DNA from 3 places in the Lentzea sp. NPDC054927 genome. Region 3 is predicted to be linked to each of the others. Evidence: riboswitches for the same ligand, from Rfam matches in the RefSeq annotation. Region 3 holds a riboswitch; each other region holds the start of a gene.
The links. A riboswitch is a leader RNA that binds a small molecule or an ion and turns the genes downstream of it on or off. The one in region 3 is predicted to bind cobalamin.
Positions count from the first base shown of each region.

Region 1 (5,141 bases), on a different contig from region 3:
CAGGCCATCATGCGAGCGGCGCCGACCGGCGACTTCCGCCCGAACCCCAGCCGCCTCTGCGACTACTGCGACCACAAAGCCTTCTGCCCGGCCTTCGACGGCACCCCGCCGCCCTACCCCGGCTGGCCGGAACCCGACGACACCGAACCCCTCCAGGACCGCGACTGATCGCCAGGACCACGACATGACCGCCTTTTACGAGCCTCTGGGCGACAACACCTTCCGCTCCACCCAGCACACCGTCGGCCCGTGGGGCCCGGACAGCCAGCACCTGGGCCCGCCTTCCGCCTTGCTGGTGCGCTCCTTGCTGGCCCTGGGCAACCCGTCGTCCGCCCTGGCCCGCGTGACCTTCGAGGTACTCGGCCCGGTCCCGGTGGCCGACCTGACGGTGTCCACTTCGGTCGAACGCCCCGGCCGCTCCGTGGAACTGCTGGCGGCCTCGCTGTCCCACGAAGGCCGCGCGGTGCTGACGGCGCGTGCCTGGCGCATCGTCGACTCGGACACCACAGCCGTAGCGGGAGGCGACGCCCCAGCGATGACACCGCCCACATCCGCCGTGCCGATGGAGATCCCGGACTTCTGGGGCGGCGGCTACCTGGCCGCCGTCGAGTGGCTTTCCGTGTCAGGCGGCATCTTCACCCCGGGCGACGCCCAGGTGTGGGCCCGCCCGCGCGTCGCCGTGGTCGAAGGGTTCGAGCCTTCGCCGTTGGAGCGACTGTTCTCCGTGGTGGACTCGGCCAGCGGCGTTTCGTCCCGTGTGGACATTCGCAAGTGGTACGCCATCAACACCGACCTGACCGTCCACCTGCACCGGCAGCCTGTCGGCGAGTGGGTGGGGATGGACGCGCGGACGACCATCGGGCCGGACGGGGTCGGGCTCGCGACCAGCGTGGTGCACGACGTGGAGGGGCCGGTGGGCACAACGGCGCAGGCGCTGTTCGTCCGCGAGCGCTGACCGCGTGACGATCGGGCTGCCCGCTGCGGCTTCGTGATTCCCCTTCTGGCTGGCACCGGCCGAGCAGGAGAAGGCGTAGCGTCAGCGGGACTGTGAAGAGGTTCGCGAACCGGCAGGAAGCGGGCCGCGCCCTCGCCGCGCGACTCGCCACCCAGCCGTGGCACGACCCGCTCGTCCTGGGCCTCCCCCGCGGCGGCGTCCCGGTCGCCAAAGAAGTGGCCACGCACCTGAACGCCGAACTGGACGTCGTGGTGGCGCGCAAGATCGGCGCTCCAGGCCACCCGGAGTACGGCGTAGGAGCCGTGACGGCGGACAGCGAACCCATCTACGACGCCAGAGTGCTCAGAGCCTTGAACCTCACCGAGGAACAACTCGGCCGCACCTGCGACGAGGAACGCGCCGAAGCCGCCAGACGCACCACTCTGTACCGCGGCGGCAAACCGCTCACCATCAAGGACCGCGACGTGATCCTCGTGGACGACGGCCTCGCCACCGGCGTCACCGCCAGAGCCGCGCTCCACTGGATCTGCAAACACGAACCGAAGAGCGTCACGCTGGCGGTCCCCGTGGCGGCCAGGGACTCGCTGCGCACGTTCACGACCCCGATCGTGGCCGTCCTGACCCCGCGCCACTTCGGCGCGGTCAGCCGGTGGTACGACAGCTTCGATCAGACCACGGACGACGAGGTGCTCAGCGCGCTCTCGTAGTGCTCGACCGTCGGGAACGGCGAGTAGAAGCGATGCAGCAGCGCGGACCAGCGCTCGTACGACGGCCCCTGCCGGAAGCCCACGGTGTGCGCTTCGACCGAGTCCCAGCGCACGAGCAGCAGGTAGCGCGACGGCGTTTCCAGGCACCTCAGCAGTTCGAGGCCGCGGAAGCCCGGCGAGGCGGAGATCAGCTCCCGCGCCTCGCCGAACGCCCACTCGAACTCGTCCGTGGCACCTGGCAGCACGTCCAGCAGGGCGTGCTCGGTGATCACAGGCGGCAGAACCTGATGTCCGAGGCCAGCACGGCCTTGGCGCCGACCTCGGCCAGCTCGTCCATCACGCGGTTCGCTTCCTTGCGGGACACCATCGCCCGCACGGCCACCCAGTTGTCGTCGGCCAGCGGCGCCACCGTCGGCGACTCCAGGCCAGGGGTGAGGGCGATGGCGGCCTCGAGCAACGCGCGCGGGCAGTCGTAGTCGAGCATCAGGTACTGCTGCGCGAACACGACGCCCTGCAGGCGGGCCGTCAGCTGCTTCTTGGCCGACGTGAGCTCCGAGGCGGCGCGGTGCACGAGCACGGCCTCGGACTCGCAGATCGGCTCGCCGAACGGCACCAGGTCGTGCTGGCGCAGCGTGCGGCCGGAGCCCACCACGTCGGCGATCAGGTCGGCGACACCGAGCTGGATCGAGATCTCCACGGCGCCGTCGAGACGGATCACGTGGGCGTTGATGCCGCGGGCCTTGAGGTCGCGGCCCACCAGCTTCGGGTAGGCGGTGGCCAGGCGCTTGCCTTCGAGGTCGGACACCTTCCAGTCGGTGCCGCGAGGGCCCGCGTAGCGGAAGGTGGACGAGCCGAAGCCCAGCGCCAGGAGCTCCTGCACCGACGAGCCGTTGTCGTCGGCGCCCGAGTCCGCGGCCAGGTCCCGGCCGGTGATGCCGAGGTCGAGGTCGCCGGACGCCACGTAGATCGCGATGTCCTTGGGACGCAGGAAGAAGAACTCCACGTCGTTGTTGGGGTCGAGCACGGTCAGGTCGCGCGGCTCGTGCCGCTGCCGGTAGCCGGCCTCGGTCAGCATGGCGGAGGCGCGTTCGGCGAGCGCGCCCTTGTTCGGGACTGCAACGCGCAGCATGTGAAAGTCTCCGTCAGAGGTACTTGTAAACGTCTTCGAGGGTCAGGCCGCGGCCCAGCATGAGCACCTGGAGGCGGTACAGCAGCTGCGAGATCTCTTCCGAGAGCTTCTCGTCGGACTCGTACTCGGCGGCGATCCAGACCTCGCCCGCCTCCTCCAGCACCTTCTTGCCCTGCGCATGGACGCCGGCCTCGAGCGCTGCGACGGTGCCGGAACCTGCCGGCTTGGTGGCGGCTCGTTCGGTCAGTTCGGCGAACAGGGAGTCGAAGGTCTTCACGGCACGACATCCTCCCATCTCCCGGACCGCCGTCCACACCGCGGTCGCATCTGTCCCAGGCCGTGGACGTGATCTGTCCTGCATGGACACCCGGTAGCGTGAACTTCCGTGTCCGAGTTCGCCGAAGTGCTCGAAGCGTTGCGCCGGGTGCGCGGCATCAACCCGTTCTTCGCGCTCGACGTGGGCCGTCCGGACGACACGTGGCTGCCGGGAACGGCGCTGCTGGAAGGCCCGGCGCTCAGAACCACGATCGACGCCATCGCGACCCGGTACAAAGCGGAGGAACCACGCGTAGCGGCCAGCCTGTTCTTCCTCAGCTACACCGCGCGGCTGCTCAGCCCGCTCACCGCCGCGAACATCCCGATCGACGTCCGGCCCGAGAACCTGTGGTGGCACCACCATCCAGCCAACGGCCTGAGCGTCCGCATCGACCAGCCGCGACTGGGCCCACCGGCCGCTGAAGCGCTCGAACCCGTGGTGGAAGCGATCCAGGCGGTCACGCCGGTGGCGCGCGGATTGTTGTGGGGCAACGCGATGTCGAACATCGCGGGCGCGCTCAAAATGGTTGTCCGCGCACGCATGCTCACGGCCGAGGAAGCGGAAGAACGCGGTGAACAGCTCATGAGCGCACCGCCGTTCGAACAAGCGGGAGAATTCATCAGTTTTCCGGGCGAAGTCACGTTCCGGCGTCGGTCGTGCTGCCTCTACTACCGCGTTGCCGCAGGTGGGAAGTGCGGTGACTGCCCACTCGTGAAGTGATGAACACGACAACTCTTATGGCCGGTTGTGTTTAAGCCACCGATCAACTTACGGTGCACGCGCCGCAGTGACGGGAAGCCGGTGAAAATCCGGCGCGGTCCTCGCCACTGTGACCGGGAAGCGATCCCCGCCGAGCACGTCACTGGTCCCCGCGAGGGGGCTGGGAAGACGCGGGGGCAGCGTTGATCCGGGAGTCAGGAGACCGGCTGCGGCGCCGCTAGGAGAGTTGACTTCCACGAGGTATGGAGGAGCCCGTCATGACGAGCCCCGCAGCAAATCTGTCCGCCGTCCAGGTGCCCAAGTGGGCCTTCGCAGTAGCACTGCTCGGCCTCATCGTCACCTACCTGGTTTTGCAGGAGAACGGTCTCGCGCTCGGCGCGGGTTCCGAGATGCTGCACGAGTTCTTCCACGACGGCCGGCACGCGCTCGGCGTCCCCTGCCACTGATCCCGATCTCTGATCCCGGGCAGGGAAGTTCATGACTACGACGTACAAGTCTCTTGCGCTGCGCGGAATCGCGGCCGGCGGCATCGCCGGTGTCGCCTCCGCGCTGGTGCAGCTGCTGGTGACCGAGATCCCGATTCGCGCCGCGCTCGCGGTCGAGGAGGCCAGGGAACCCGCCGGTGAGGCCGGCCATTCGCACGGCGGCGAGGAAGAGCTGGTCAGCCGTGGCGCCCAGATCGCGGGCGGCATGCTCGGCGTGGTCATCGTCGGCATCGCGGTCGGGCTGGTGTTCGCCACGGCCTACGCGCTGTCGAAGCGCTGGTTCGCCGGCCGCACGCCGTTCAGCCGCAGTTTCGCGTTCGGTGCCGCCGTGTTCGGTGCGGTGGCGCTGCTGCCGTGGCTCAAGTACCCGGCCAACCCGCCCGCCGTGGGCGACCCGGAGACGGTGAACTACCGGACCGCGCTCTACCTCGGTGTGGTGGTGGCCGGTCTGGTGATCGTGTGGGGTGCCAGCTGGCTCGCCGAGCAGCTGCGCGCCCAGTCGCAGCCGCTGCGGGTCACCGCGGTGCTGCTCGCGGTGGCCGCGGCCGTCGCCGTGGTCCTCGTGGCGTTCCCCGCGCCGCCGGACACGATCCCCGCGGACATGCCGGTGAACGTGCTGTGGCAGTTCCGCCTCAGTTCGCTCGCCCAGCTCGCCACGCTCTACGTCGGTCTCGGCGTGGTGTTCGGCCTGCTGATCGACCCGGCCACGCGCAGGATCAAGGCCGTCGAAAAGACTGCTGTCGCCTGATGGTGTGGGGTGGCCGAGGGTACGGCCACCCCGCCCAGGCGGCATTGGTACGTTCGGCGCATGCCTGACAGCGCCGAGTTG
Region 1 covers NZ_JBSGXZ010000009.1:224,611-229,751, reverse strand. The annotation lists gene ACWGE0_RS17250 (RecB family exonuclease) at 1-168, shown strand, start outside; gene ACWGE0_RS17245 (thioesterase family protein) at 185-955, shown strand; gene ACWGE0_RS17240 (phosphoribosyltransferase) at 1,048-1,662, shown strand; gene ACWGE0_RS17235 (antibiotic biosynthesis monooxygenase family protein) at 1,623-1,934, opposite strand; gene hisG (ATP phosphoribosyltransferase) at 1,931-2,791, opposite strand; gene ACWGE0_RS17225 (phosphoribosyl-ATP diphosphatase) at 2,805-3,068, opposite strand; gene ACWGE0_RS17220 ((2Fe-2S)-binding protein) at 3,177-3,827, shown strand; cobalamin riboswitch at 3,876-4,052, shown strand; gene ACWGE0_RS17215 (CbtB domain-containing protein) at 4,085-4,273, shown strand; gene ACWGE0_RS17210 (CbtA family protein) at 4,305-5,060, shown strand; gene ACWGE0_RS17205 (YbaB/EbfC family nucleoid-associated protein) at 5,121-5,141, shown strand, end outside.
Region 1: linked by a shared signal. The riboswitch ahead of ACWGE0_RS17215 (CbtB domain-containing protein) and the one ahead of ACWGE0_RS44345 (FecCD family ABC transporter permease) in region 3 are both predicted to bind cobalamin.

Region 2 (5,141 bases), on a different contig from region 3:
GCGTCCCTGCCGGTGCGGAGCTCGTGTTGTTGTTGAGCGGCAAGGAGAACGACCCTCGCCACCTCGCGTTCGGCTACGGCCGCCACTTCTGCCTCGGCGCCGGGCTGGCGCGGTTGGAGGCCGCGGTGACCTTGCGGACCGTGGCGGAGCACGAGCCGTCGTTGCACCTGGTCGGTGACGATCCGGAGTGGCTCAACCTGCTGTCGTTCCGCGCGCCGAAGTCGGTCACGGTCGCGCGATGAGCTTGCCCGTCGTTGTGCGGGCTTCGAGTGCTCGGTGGGCTTCGGCGATCTCTTCGAGCTGGTAGACCTCGCCGAGTACCGGCTTCAGGTGGTGGCTGAAGACCTCTTCCGGTGTCACGTCGCGGGGGAGTCCCATGACCGCGACGCCCTTGCGGAAGACGTCGCCGGCCGTCACGTCCAACGGCTCACCGCTGGCGAACCCGAACACGACCATGCGTCCGACGCCATCCTCGAGCAGCTCGAACGCTCGTTTTCCGACGGCGCCGCCGATGGACTCGAACACGACGTCGACCGGCTCGAGGCCGTCCCAGTCGTAGCCGAGCCCGCCCTTGCTGGATGCGGCGAGCACGGTCGCGCCTGCCCGTTCCGCGAGTTGGACGAGCAGGCTGCCGACGCCACCGGACGCCGCTTCGACCAGCACGCGGTCGCCAGGCCGGATGCGAGCGGCCTTGGCCGCGGCGACCGCGGTGGTGCCTTGCCGCAACAGCGCTTCGTGGTCGCTGGTCGCCGGACCGCCGGTCCGGATCCGATGCCATGAATCGGACTACCGGTCCGTGCCGCCGCCACGGTCAAACGGACCGCCAGTCCCGCAGCGTCGGCAATGTGCAACCGGACTGCCGGTCCGCTCGACCGGACCTCCGTGGCCGTGATCACGCCTGGCAAGCGGACTGCCGGTCCGCCTGACCCACGAGGCCAACCGGACTGCCAGTCCGGGCGTCGCCAGCGGACTCGCGGTCCGGTTGCCGTCCTTGCCTCGGCGGACCGTTGGTCCGGTCGTCCTGGTGGCACCGGACTGCCGGTCCGGACCGGTCCTCCACCAAGCGGACGACCGGTCCGCTCAATACGGTGCGGACTGGCAGTCCGCCTATGCCGAGGAGCTGGAATGGAACGTGCCGATGCCTCCCGCAACCGCGCCGCCGTTCTGGCGGCGGCCACCGGCCTCATCTGTGAACGCGGCATCGAGGCAGTGTCGATGGACGACATCGCGGCGGCGGCCGGCGTGGGTAAAGGAACCGTGTTCCGAAGATTCGGTGACAAGTCGGCACTGGTGGAGGCCGTCGTGGGGGAGACGGCGGCGTCCTGGATCAACGTCGCTTCGCTGGAAGCCCGCACCGCGGCGGAGTTCGCCAGAACGCTGTTCGACCACGTGCTGGCCTCTTTGCCGTTGGTCATCGCGTTGGAGCGTTCGAAGACGCTCACCGGCGACGTTCACTTCGACATCGTCGTGAAGCGGCTCGCGAAGCTGGTCGGCTCGGCCTTCAAAGCACACGCCTTGCTCGCCGTGTTGAGGGGAGAGCACATTGCGTTCCTGCTCGACCGGGGCATGACCGCCTTTGACATCCGGGCCGGCGTTATCTCGCTCGCCGACGCGCTCGCGGCTGAGGTTTGATGCTGGGGTGTTGAACCGCCAGCTCTCCGGAGTCACGAAGCGAACCCTGCTCGAAGAGCTCGGCCCGGTGCCGGACGTCGAGCCCGACCGCTACGGCGACGGCGGCCCGGTGGGCGCGCTGGAGGAGCGGGTCGCGCAGCTGCTGGGCACCGAGGCCGCGTTGTTCGTGCCGACCGGGACGATGGCGCAGCAGATCGCGCTCAAGTGCTGGGCCGACCGCACGCACAACCCGATCGTCGCGATGCACCCGCAGGCGCATCCGCTCAACCACGAGGACGACGCGCTGACCGTGCTGTCCGGGCTGCGTCCGATCAAGGTGCCGAACTCCGAGGTGGCCACCTGTCCTGAGCCGTACGGGACGCTGCTGCTCGAGGTGCCGGACCGCGAGGCCGGGTTCGTCCTGCCTACCTGGGACGAGCTGACCACGCTGGTGGATCAGGCCCGCGAACGGGACGCGGTCGTGCACCTCGACGGCGCGCGGCTGTGGGAGAGCACGTTCGGGCTGGGCAAGCCGCTGCCGGAGATCGCCGGTCTGTTCGACTCGGTGTACGTCTCGTTCTACAAGTCGCTGGAGGGCATGTCCGGCGCGGCGCTCGCGGGCAGCCAGGACTTCGTCGACCAGGCACGTGTCTGGCGGCACCGGTACGGCGGCATGCTGTTTCAGCAGTGGCCGGCGGCGTTGTCCGCGATGCACGGCCTGGACACGGTGCTCCCGAAGCTCGGCAGCTACGTCGAGCACGCCAAGGTCGTGGCCGGGGCGATGGGCCTGCCGGAGCCGCACACCCACCAGTTCGCGCTGCACCTACCGGGTGACCCGAAGCTGCTGACGGAGCTGAGCGGCAAGTTCCTCGGCTCGTTCTGGCGGGACGGCACGCTCGCCAAGACCGAGATCACCGTGGCCGCGCCCGCGCTGGAATGGACCGCTGACGAGGTCCGGGAGGCCTGGGCGGAGTTCCAGAGCCTGCTCTGAGGGCGATGTCGCTCACCTGGCTGTTGGTAGCGCGGGTGCGAAATGCGACGATGCCGGGGCTGTGAGGGGAGTGCGAGGAAGCCGGTGCGAATCCGGCGCCGTCCCGCGACTGTGACCGGTCTGAAGGAGAAGCCGGGAGTCAGGAACTCGCCCCTCTCTTGATCACCGACCGCGGGCGTGGACACCCGAGGAAGGACTTCGCCGAGCATGTACCCCTTTTCGGCTGTCGTCGGACATGACGACCTCCGGCTGGCCCTCCTGTTGAACGCCGTGCATCCCGGCATCGGCGGTGTTCTCGTGCGCGGCGAGAAGGGGACCGCGAAGTCGACGATCGTGCGTGCCCTGGCCGCGCTGCTGCCGGAACTCGACCTCTCACAGGGCTGCCGTTTCGGCTGCGTGCCCGGCAGCACCGACTGCCCGGACGCGCCGCACGAGAATGTTGAACGCCGTCCGGCCAAGCTGGTCGAACTGCCCGTGGGCGCCACCGAGGACCGCCTGGTCGGCTCGCTCGACCTGGAGAAGGCGCTGACCGAGGGCGTGCGGGCGTTCCAGCCCGGTCTGCTCGCCGCCGCGCACCGGGGCGTGCTCTACGTCGACGAGGTCAACCTGCTGCACGACCACTTGGTCGACCTGCTCCTGGACGCCGCCGCGATGGGGCGCGCGCACGTCGAACGCGAAGGCGTGTCGATCTCGCACCCGTCCCAGTTCCTGCTGGTCGGCACCATGAACCCGGAGGAGGGCGAGCTGCGGCCGCAGCTGCTCGACCGGTTCGGGCTGACCGTGGCGGTGAAGGCGGCGCGTGACGTCGGCGTCCGCACCGAGGTGATCCGGCGCCGGCTGGCCTACGAAGCCGACCCCGTGACGTTCGCGGCGAAGTGGGCTGAAGAAGACGCGGCGCTCAAGCGGCAGATCGAGCACGCCCGCGAGAAGCTCAAAGCTGTGTCCCTTCCGGACGGTGAACTGCGCCGGATCGCCGCTGTCTGCGCGGCTTTCGAGGTCGACGGCATGCGTGCGGACCTCGTCGTCGCCCGCGCCGCCACCGCGCACGCCGCCTGGCGAGGTGCGGATCAGGTCGAGGAGACCGACGTCGAGGTCGCGGTCCGGCTCGCCCTGCCGCATCGGCGCCGCCGCGACCCGTTCGACGAGCCCGGCATCGAGGAGCAGCAGCTCGAGGACGCGATGCGCCAGGCAGCCGAGCACGCCGAAGAACCGGAGGAGGGCCCGGACGACGACGGCCCCGGCGGTGGCGACCTGCCCGAACCGCAGGAAGGCCCCGCGGGCAACGGAAACGCGCCGCAGGACCGTCCGGCACCGGAACCCGCGCCCGCGTTCAAGGCACGGCTGCTGGAGGTGCCCGGAGTCGGCGAAGGCGCGCCGGGCAAGCGTTCCAGGGCCCGTGCCCGCACCGGCCGGATCGTGCGGTCGTCCAAAGTGGACGGCAACGGTCTGCACCTCGTCGACACGCTCACCAACGCGGCACCGCACCAGCAGGCGCGCGGCCGCAGCGGCCCCGGACTCCTCCTCACCGCGGGAGACCTCCGCAAGGCGGTCAGGGAAGGCAAGGAGTCGAACCTCGTCCTGTTCGTCGTCGACGCCTCCGGCTCGATGGCGGCACGGCAGCGGATGTCGGCCGTCAGCGGCGCCGTCGTGTCCTTGTTGCGTGACGCCTACCAGCGCCGGGACAAGGTCGGCGTGGTGACGTTCCGCGGCAACCAGGCCGAAGTCGCTTTGCCGCCAACGACTTCCGTCGACGCGGCGGCCACCCGTCTGAAGAAGATGCGCACCGGCGGCAGGACCCCGCTCGCGGACGGACTGCTCAAGGCCCACCGCGTCCTGGAGATCGAACGGCTGCGCGACCCGCAGAAGCGTCCGCTCGTGGTGCTGCTGACCGACGGCCGCGCGACGTCCAGCGGCCTCGGTGGAGACCCGATGAAGGACGCCCTGAAGGCCGCCGGCCTGCTCGAACAGACCGCTGTCGTGGTCGTGGACTGCGAACAGGGCCACGTCCGGCTCGGCCTCGCGCAGAAGATCGCGGAAGCCCTGCAGGGCACCTGCGTCCGTCTCGACCAGCTCAGCGCCGACCACCTCGCCGGCGTCGTCCGGGCCGCATAAGGAGAATCCAGTGCCTCAAGGACAACCCACCGAGGTGCCGAAGGACGGCCTGACCACCCGCCAGCGCCGCAACCGGCCGTTGCTGATGCTGCACACCGGTGAGATGAAGGGGAAGTCGACGTCGGCGTTCGGCATGGCGCTGCGCGGCTGGAACCAGGGCTGGGACATCGGCGTGTTCCAGTTCGTGAAGTCCGCCAAGTGGAAGGTGGGCGAGGAGTCCGCGTTCAAGGCGCTCGGCCGGCTGCACGACGAGACCGGCGAGGGCGGCGCGGTCGAGTGGCACAAGATGGGCGAGGGCTGGTCCTGGACCCGCAAGCATGGCACCGAGGACGATCACGCCGCCGCCGCGCAGGAGGGCTGGGCCGAGATCGCCCGCCGGATCAACGCCGAACGCCACGGCTTCTACGTGCTGGACGAGTTCACCTAC
Region 2 covers NZ_JBSGXZ010000010.1:185,377-190,517, forward strand. The annotation lists gene ACWGE0_RS18245 (hypothetical protein) at 1-242, shown strand, start outside; gene ACWGE0_RS18250 (zinc-binding dehydrogenase) at 226-726, opposite strand; gene ACWGE0_RS18255 (TetR/AcrR family transcriptional regulator) at 1,216-1,632, shown strand; gene ACWGE0_RS18260 (threonine aldolase family protein) at 1,643-2,602, shown strand; cobalamin riboswitch at 2,642-2,771, shown strand; gene ACWGE0_RS18265 (putative cobaltochelatase) at 2,810-4,714, shown strand; gene cobO (cob(I)yrinic acid a,c-diamide adenosyltransferase) at 4,725-5,141, shown strand, end outside.
Region 2: linked by a shared signal. The riboswitch ahead of ACWGE0_RS18265 (putative cobaltochelatase) and the one ahead of ACWGE0_RS44345 (FecCD family ABC transporter permease) in region 3 are both predicted to bind cobalamin.

Region 3 (5,141 bases):
CGTTCGCCGCCGGAGAGGCTGAGGTAGCTGCGCTCGGCCAGGTGGGTGACGTCCACTGTGGCCAGTGCGGTGGCGACCACCCGCAGATCCCGGGTGGGGTCGCGGTCGTGCGGCAGCCTGCCCATCTCCACGACCTCGGTGACGGTGAAGTCGAACTCGACCTGCGACTCCTGGGTGAGGGCGGAGAGGTCGCGGGCGATGTTGTGTCGCTTGTGGACGTTCTGGCCGTCGAGCAGGACCGTGCCGGCGTCCGGTTTCAACGAGCGGTACACGCAGCGCAGGGTGGTCGACTTGCCGCTGCCGTTCGGGCCGACGATGCCGACGACCTCGTTCGCGGCGTGCAGCGTGATGTCCTCGACGATGTTCCGGACGGTGACGCCGGCGAGCTCGACGCGCATCAGCGGCCTCCGAACACGTACGCCTTGCGGCGCATCAGGAGAATGAAGCACGGCACGCCCAGCGCGGCCGTGATGACGCCGAGCGGCAGCTCTTCCGGTGCCGCGAGCATCCGTGCGGCCACGTCGACCCAGACCAGGAACGAGGCTCCGGCGAGTGGGGCCAGGGCCAGCACCTTGCGGTGGTCGGCGCCCACGACCATGCGGGTGAGGTGCGGCAGCATCAGGCCGACGAACCCCACCGCCCCGCTGACCGCCACCAGCACGCCGGTGATGGCAGCGGTGACGATGAACAGGTGCGTGCGGAACCGGTTGACCTCGACGCCGAGCGTGGTCGCGGTCTCGTCGCCCATCGCCAGGGCGTTCAGCGGCCGCGCCTTGGCCAGCAGGTAGACGATTCCGAGCACGGTCACCGCGGTGGCGATCGGCAACGACTGCCAGGTCGCGCCGCCGAGACTGCCGAGCAACCAGAACATGGCCGCCCGCGCCGCTTCACCGTGCGGCGCCTGGAACACCAGCAGCATCGCCACGGCGGAGAACCCGTACGCCAGCGCGGTTCCGGTCAGCACGAGCCGCAACGGTGTGAGCCCTCGGCTCGTGCGCGCGGTGATGTACACCAGCGCGGTGGCGCCGAGACCCGTCAGGAAGGCGCCGGTCGACAGGGCGTAGACACCGAGGCCGGACAACACTCCGAGCGTCGCCACCGCCGTCGCGCCGACGCTCGCACCCGATGAGATGCCGAGCACATAAGGGTCCGCCAGCGCGTTGCGGACCATCGCCTGGATGGCGACGCCGACCGTGCTGAGGCCGGCACCGACCACCGCGGCGAGCAGGACGCGGGGAAGCCGGATGTCCCAGACGATGTGGTACTGCCCGGAGAGGTCGGCGGGGATGGTGCCGCCGGTGAGCGCCGCCCACAGCAGTTCGAGGGTCACGCCGAACGGGACGGAGACGGGGCCGAGGGCCACGCCCGCGACGATGCTGACGGCGAGCACGCCGACGAGCACGCTGATCTTGCCGAGCACGGTGTTGATCGCTGGGTCCCTTCCCGCAGTCCACGGCAGGAGTCGGAGGTTCTCTGCACGCCGTGTGCGGGTATTCGGGCTCGTCCCTGACTCAGGGACCTACCGTTGCGGGTCAGCGCCGGATTTCGACCGGACTTCCCCCGTGCACGACCTCCGCACTGTAACTCACGGCCGTCTGCACAAATCCGCGGTGAGATGCGTCTGGTGGGCATGGACCTCGGAGAGCGAAGACGGCTGCGGCGCGAGCAGCTGCGGGCCGAGCACGGCACCACCAAGGTGATCCACAGGGACGATCCCCGCGTTGCCGTGCTCGTGGTCACCCTGGTGATCGCGGGCTCCATGATCGGTGGTTTTGCCCACATGCCGATCGGCACCGCGCTGAACGACCTCTACTGCACGCCTGCGTCCTGCGCGGCGCTGCCGCAGGTGCTGACCGGCTGGGCGATCGCGGTGGCGCCGCTGCCGGTGTACCTCTGGAGCCGCACCGCGGCACTCCACCTGGGGGTGTTCCTGGTCGGCTTCATGGGCACGCTGTTCATCACGTCCAACCAGGACATCCCGGTCGACGTCAACCCGATCACCGGCCTCTGGGCACTGCCGCTGAGCTACTTCCTGGTGGGCATGCTGTTCGTGCCGTTCACCATCGGCATCGCGTGGCTGGTCAGGCCGGCCAGGCGAGTGCTGACAGCGGCCGTCCTGCACTGGTTGCTGCTGCTCGTCCTGATCTTGTGGCTGGCCTGACCCCGCGCCGGAAAAGATCTTCGAAAGTTTTCTGGGGGCTCGTGTCGATCCGCTGCGGAGCCCGTTCGACCTGTGGATGCCAAGGGGCTGAGCGGCCCCGCAGAGACACAGGGAGACACACCGTGAAGTACATGATGATCTGGCGCGCCACCGACGAGGCCTTCGCGAACATGGGCGAGTTCGACTTCGACAAGATGCTGGAGACGGTCGGCCGCTTCAACGAGGAGATGATCCGCGCCGGCGTGCTGCTGTCCGCCGAGGGTCTGGCCGACCCGTCCGAGGGCGTGGTCGTCGACTACTCCACCGAGCCGCCGGTCGTCACGGACGGCCCGTACGGCGAGACCAAGGAGCTGTTCAACGGCTTCTACATCATCAACGTCGCCTCGAAGGAAGAGGCGATCGAGTGGGCCAAGCGAGCCCCGATGACCGGGCCCGGGTTCAAGACCGAGATCCGCAGGGTGCCGACGATCGACGAGTTCCCGCAGGACAACGAGTGGATCAAGAAGGAGCGCGCCTGGCGTGAGGCCAACGGCCAGCTCTGATCAGCGCGGGAGACGCCGAAGCCCCGGCCGGGACATTCCGGCCGGGGCTTCAAAACACCGGCGTGAACTGCACGTGGCCCGACGAGCGGCCGCACCGCCTTGGAAACGACCCGGCCCCAGCACCAAAGGGTGCCGGGGCCGGAGAAGCCTTGCAGAGAAAACTCAGCCAGTGCGCACGTTCGACGACACGAGTGCCGCGAGACGATCGCCGATGGCGTAGGTGGCCCCAGGCGACTGGTGGTCCCTGGTCGCGAGATCAAAGGCCACGGAGGCCTCGATCCGGCGCGCCGACTCGTGCTCGCCCAGGTGGTCGAGCAGCAGCGCCACCGACAGCACCGCGGCGGTCGGGTCCGCGATGCCCTGGCCCGCGATGTCCGGTGCCGAGCCGTGCACGGGCTCGAACATCGACGGGTTGCGCCGCGTCACGTCCATGTTTCCCGACGCGGCCAGGCCGATGCCACCCGTGACGGCGGCGGCGAGGTCGGTCAGGATGTCGCCGAACAGGTTGTCCGTCACGATCACGTCGTAACGGCCGGGGTCGGTGACCAGGTGGATCGTCGCCGCGTCGACGTGCTGGTAGGCCACGGTGACGTCCGGGTGCTGCAACGAGACCTCCTCCACCACGCGCGACCACAACGAGCCGGCGTGCGTGAGGACGTTCGTCTTGTGCACCAGCGTCAGATGGCGACGCGGACGGTTCGCCGCGCGGGCGAAGGCGTCACGAACAACGCGCTCCACGCCGAACGACGTGTTGATCGAGACCTCGGTCGCGATCTCGTGCGGGGTGTCCTTGCGGAGCAAACCGCCGTTGCCCGCGTACGGGCCCTCGGTGCCCTCGCGGACCACCACCATGTCGATCTCCGGCGGGTCCGCGAGCGGGCTGCGGACGCCGGGGTAGAGACGGGCGGGGCGGAGGTTCACGTGGTGGTCGAGCTCGAACCGGAGACGCAGCAACAGCCCGCGCTCCAGAATTCCGCTCGGCACCGACGGGTCGCCGACCGCGCCGAGCAGGATCGCGTCGTGCTGGCGAAGCTCTCCCAGCACCGACTCGGGCAACAACTCTCCCGTGGCGTGCCAGCGCGCCGCGCCGAGGTCGTAGCGAGTGATCTCGGCCGCCGGAACGACCTCGCCGAGGACCTTCAGGGCCTCAGCGATGACCTCGGGCCCGATCCCGTCTCCTGGGATCACTGCGAGCCGCATCCACACACCTCCCAGGTGTCAGTCCCCAATTAGTGGGACTACTTTCCTTCGCGAAAGGCTACCGGCATCCCGGCCACTCGCCGCATGCCGGACACCCCATCGGGGTGTTCTCTCCCGTACTGCGGGACACCCACACGGCCCATTGCCCACTTTCGAGTGTCACTCGACCGCAGGAACGGGGTCGCGTCAAGGGGTGACCGCGGGCAGTTCCAGCCTGTAACCGGCCCGGTGGGCAACCCGGAAACGGCCGGAGGCCCGGTCCCCTACGAGACCGGGCCTCCGACAACAGACATCGGATCTAGTAGGCGGAACCGCGTCCGCCCGACTTCACCAGGACGACCGACGCGCGGTCGCCGTTGGCGTTGTGGTGGTTGAGCACCAGCAGGCCGTCGGACTTGTCGGCCTTGAGCGAGGCCTCGTTCTTGTTCACCACGAGCGCGGTGCCCGGCTTGGCGACGTACGAGAGCGCCGCGTCGCCGCCACCCTGTGCCCACAGACCCGGCTTGAGCGGGTCGAAGGACAGGTTGCGGTCGATCACGTCGACCAGCTTGTTCGCGTTGCCCGGCGCGGCGTAGTAGCCACCGACGCCCACGACGTACGAGATGCGCGACGTGTCCTTCGTCGGGTCGATGCCCAGTGCCGTCAGCAGCACCGGCAGGACGACGACGTTGGTGTCCGCCGCGTTCGTGTCGACGGCACCGAACTGGCCGTTGACCGCCTGGATGTCGACCTCTTCACGCGTCTTCAGGTCGATCGTGGTCGCGACCAGCAGGTCGGTGTCGTCGATGCGCGTCGCGAACGTCTCGAAGTCCGCGGTGCCGTCACCGTTGGTGTCGATGTCGACGAACGGGATGGTGTTCTTGCCCAGGTTGTACCAGTTGCCCCAGGTCGCGACACCGAACGCGAGCAGCGACTCCTCGGGCTTGCCCTGCGCATTGGCGAGCGGGGCCGTCGAGGCGGCACCGACGTAGCGCAGGTCGCCGCCCTTGGCGGTCTCGTTGAGCGCGCAGTTCTCGGTGACGTTCCTGCGGCAGTCACGCAGCTTCGGCGACTGGGCCTGCAGCTCGAGAACGCTGATCAGCGAGCGGTAGGCCTGCGAGCCCGTGCCCTGGTCGACGCCCTTGCCGGTCAGGTTCAGGATCGCCTGCTTGTCGTTGCCCCGGAACTTGAGGCTGGAGGCGGTCTTGATGTCCGCGACCGGCTTCGGCGCCGAGTAGACCGACAGGCGCAGCGGCACC
Region 3 covers NZ_JBSGXZ010000073.1:11,857-16,997, forward strand. The annotation lists gene ACWGE0_RS44340 (ABC transporter ATP-binding protein) at 1-398, opposite strand, end outside; gene ACWGE0_RS44345 (FecCD family ABC transporter permease) at 398-1,420, opposite strand; cobalamin riboswitch at 1,469-1,604, opposite strand; gene ACWGE0_RS44350 (hypothetical protein) at 1,625-2,161, shown strand; gene ACWGE0_RS44355 (YciI family protein) at 2,284-2,703, shown strand; gene ACWGE0_RS44360 (3-isopropylmalate dehydrogenase) at 2,866-3,903, opposite strand; gene ACWGE0_RS44365 (S8 family serine peptidase) at 4,202-5,141, opposite strand, start outside.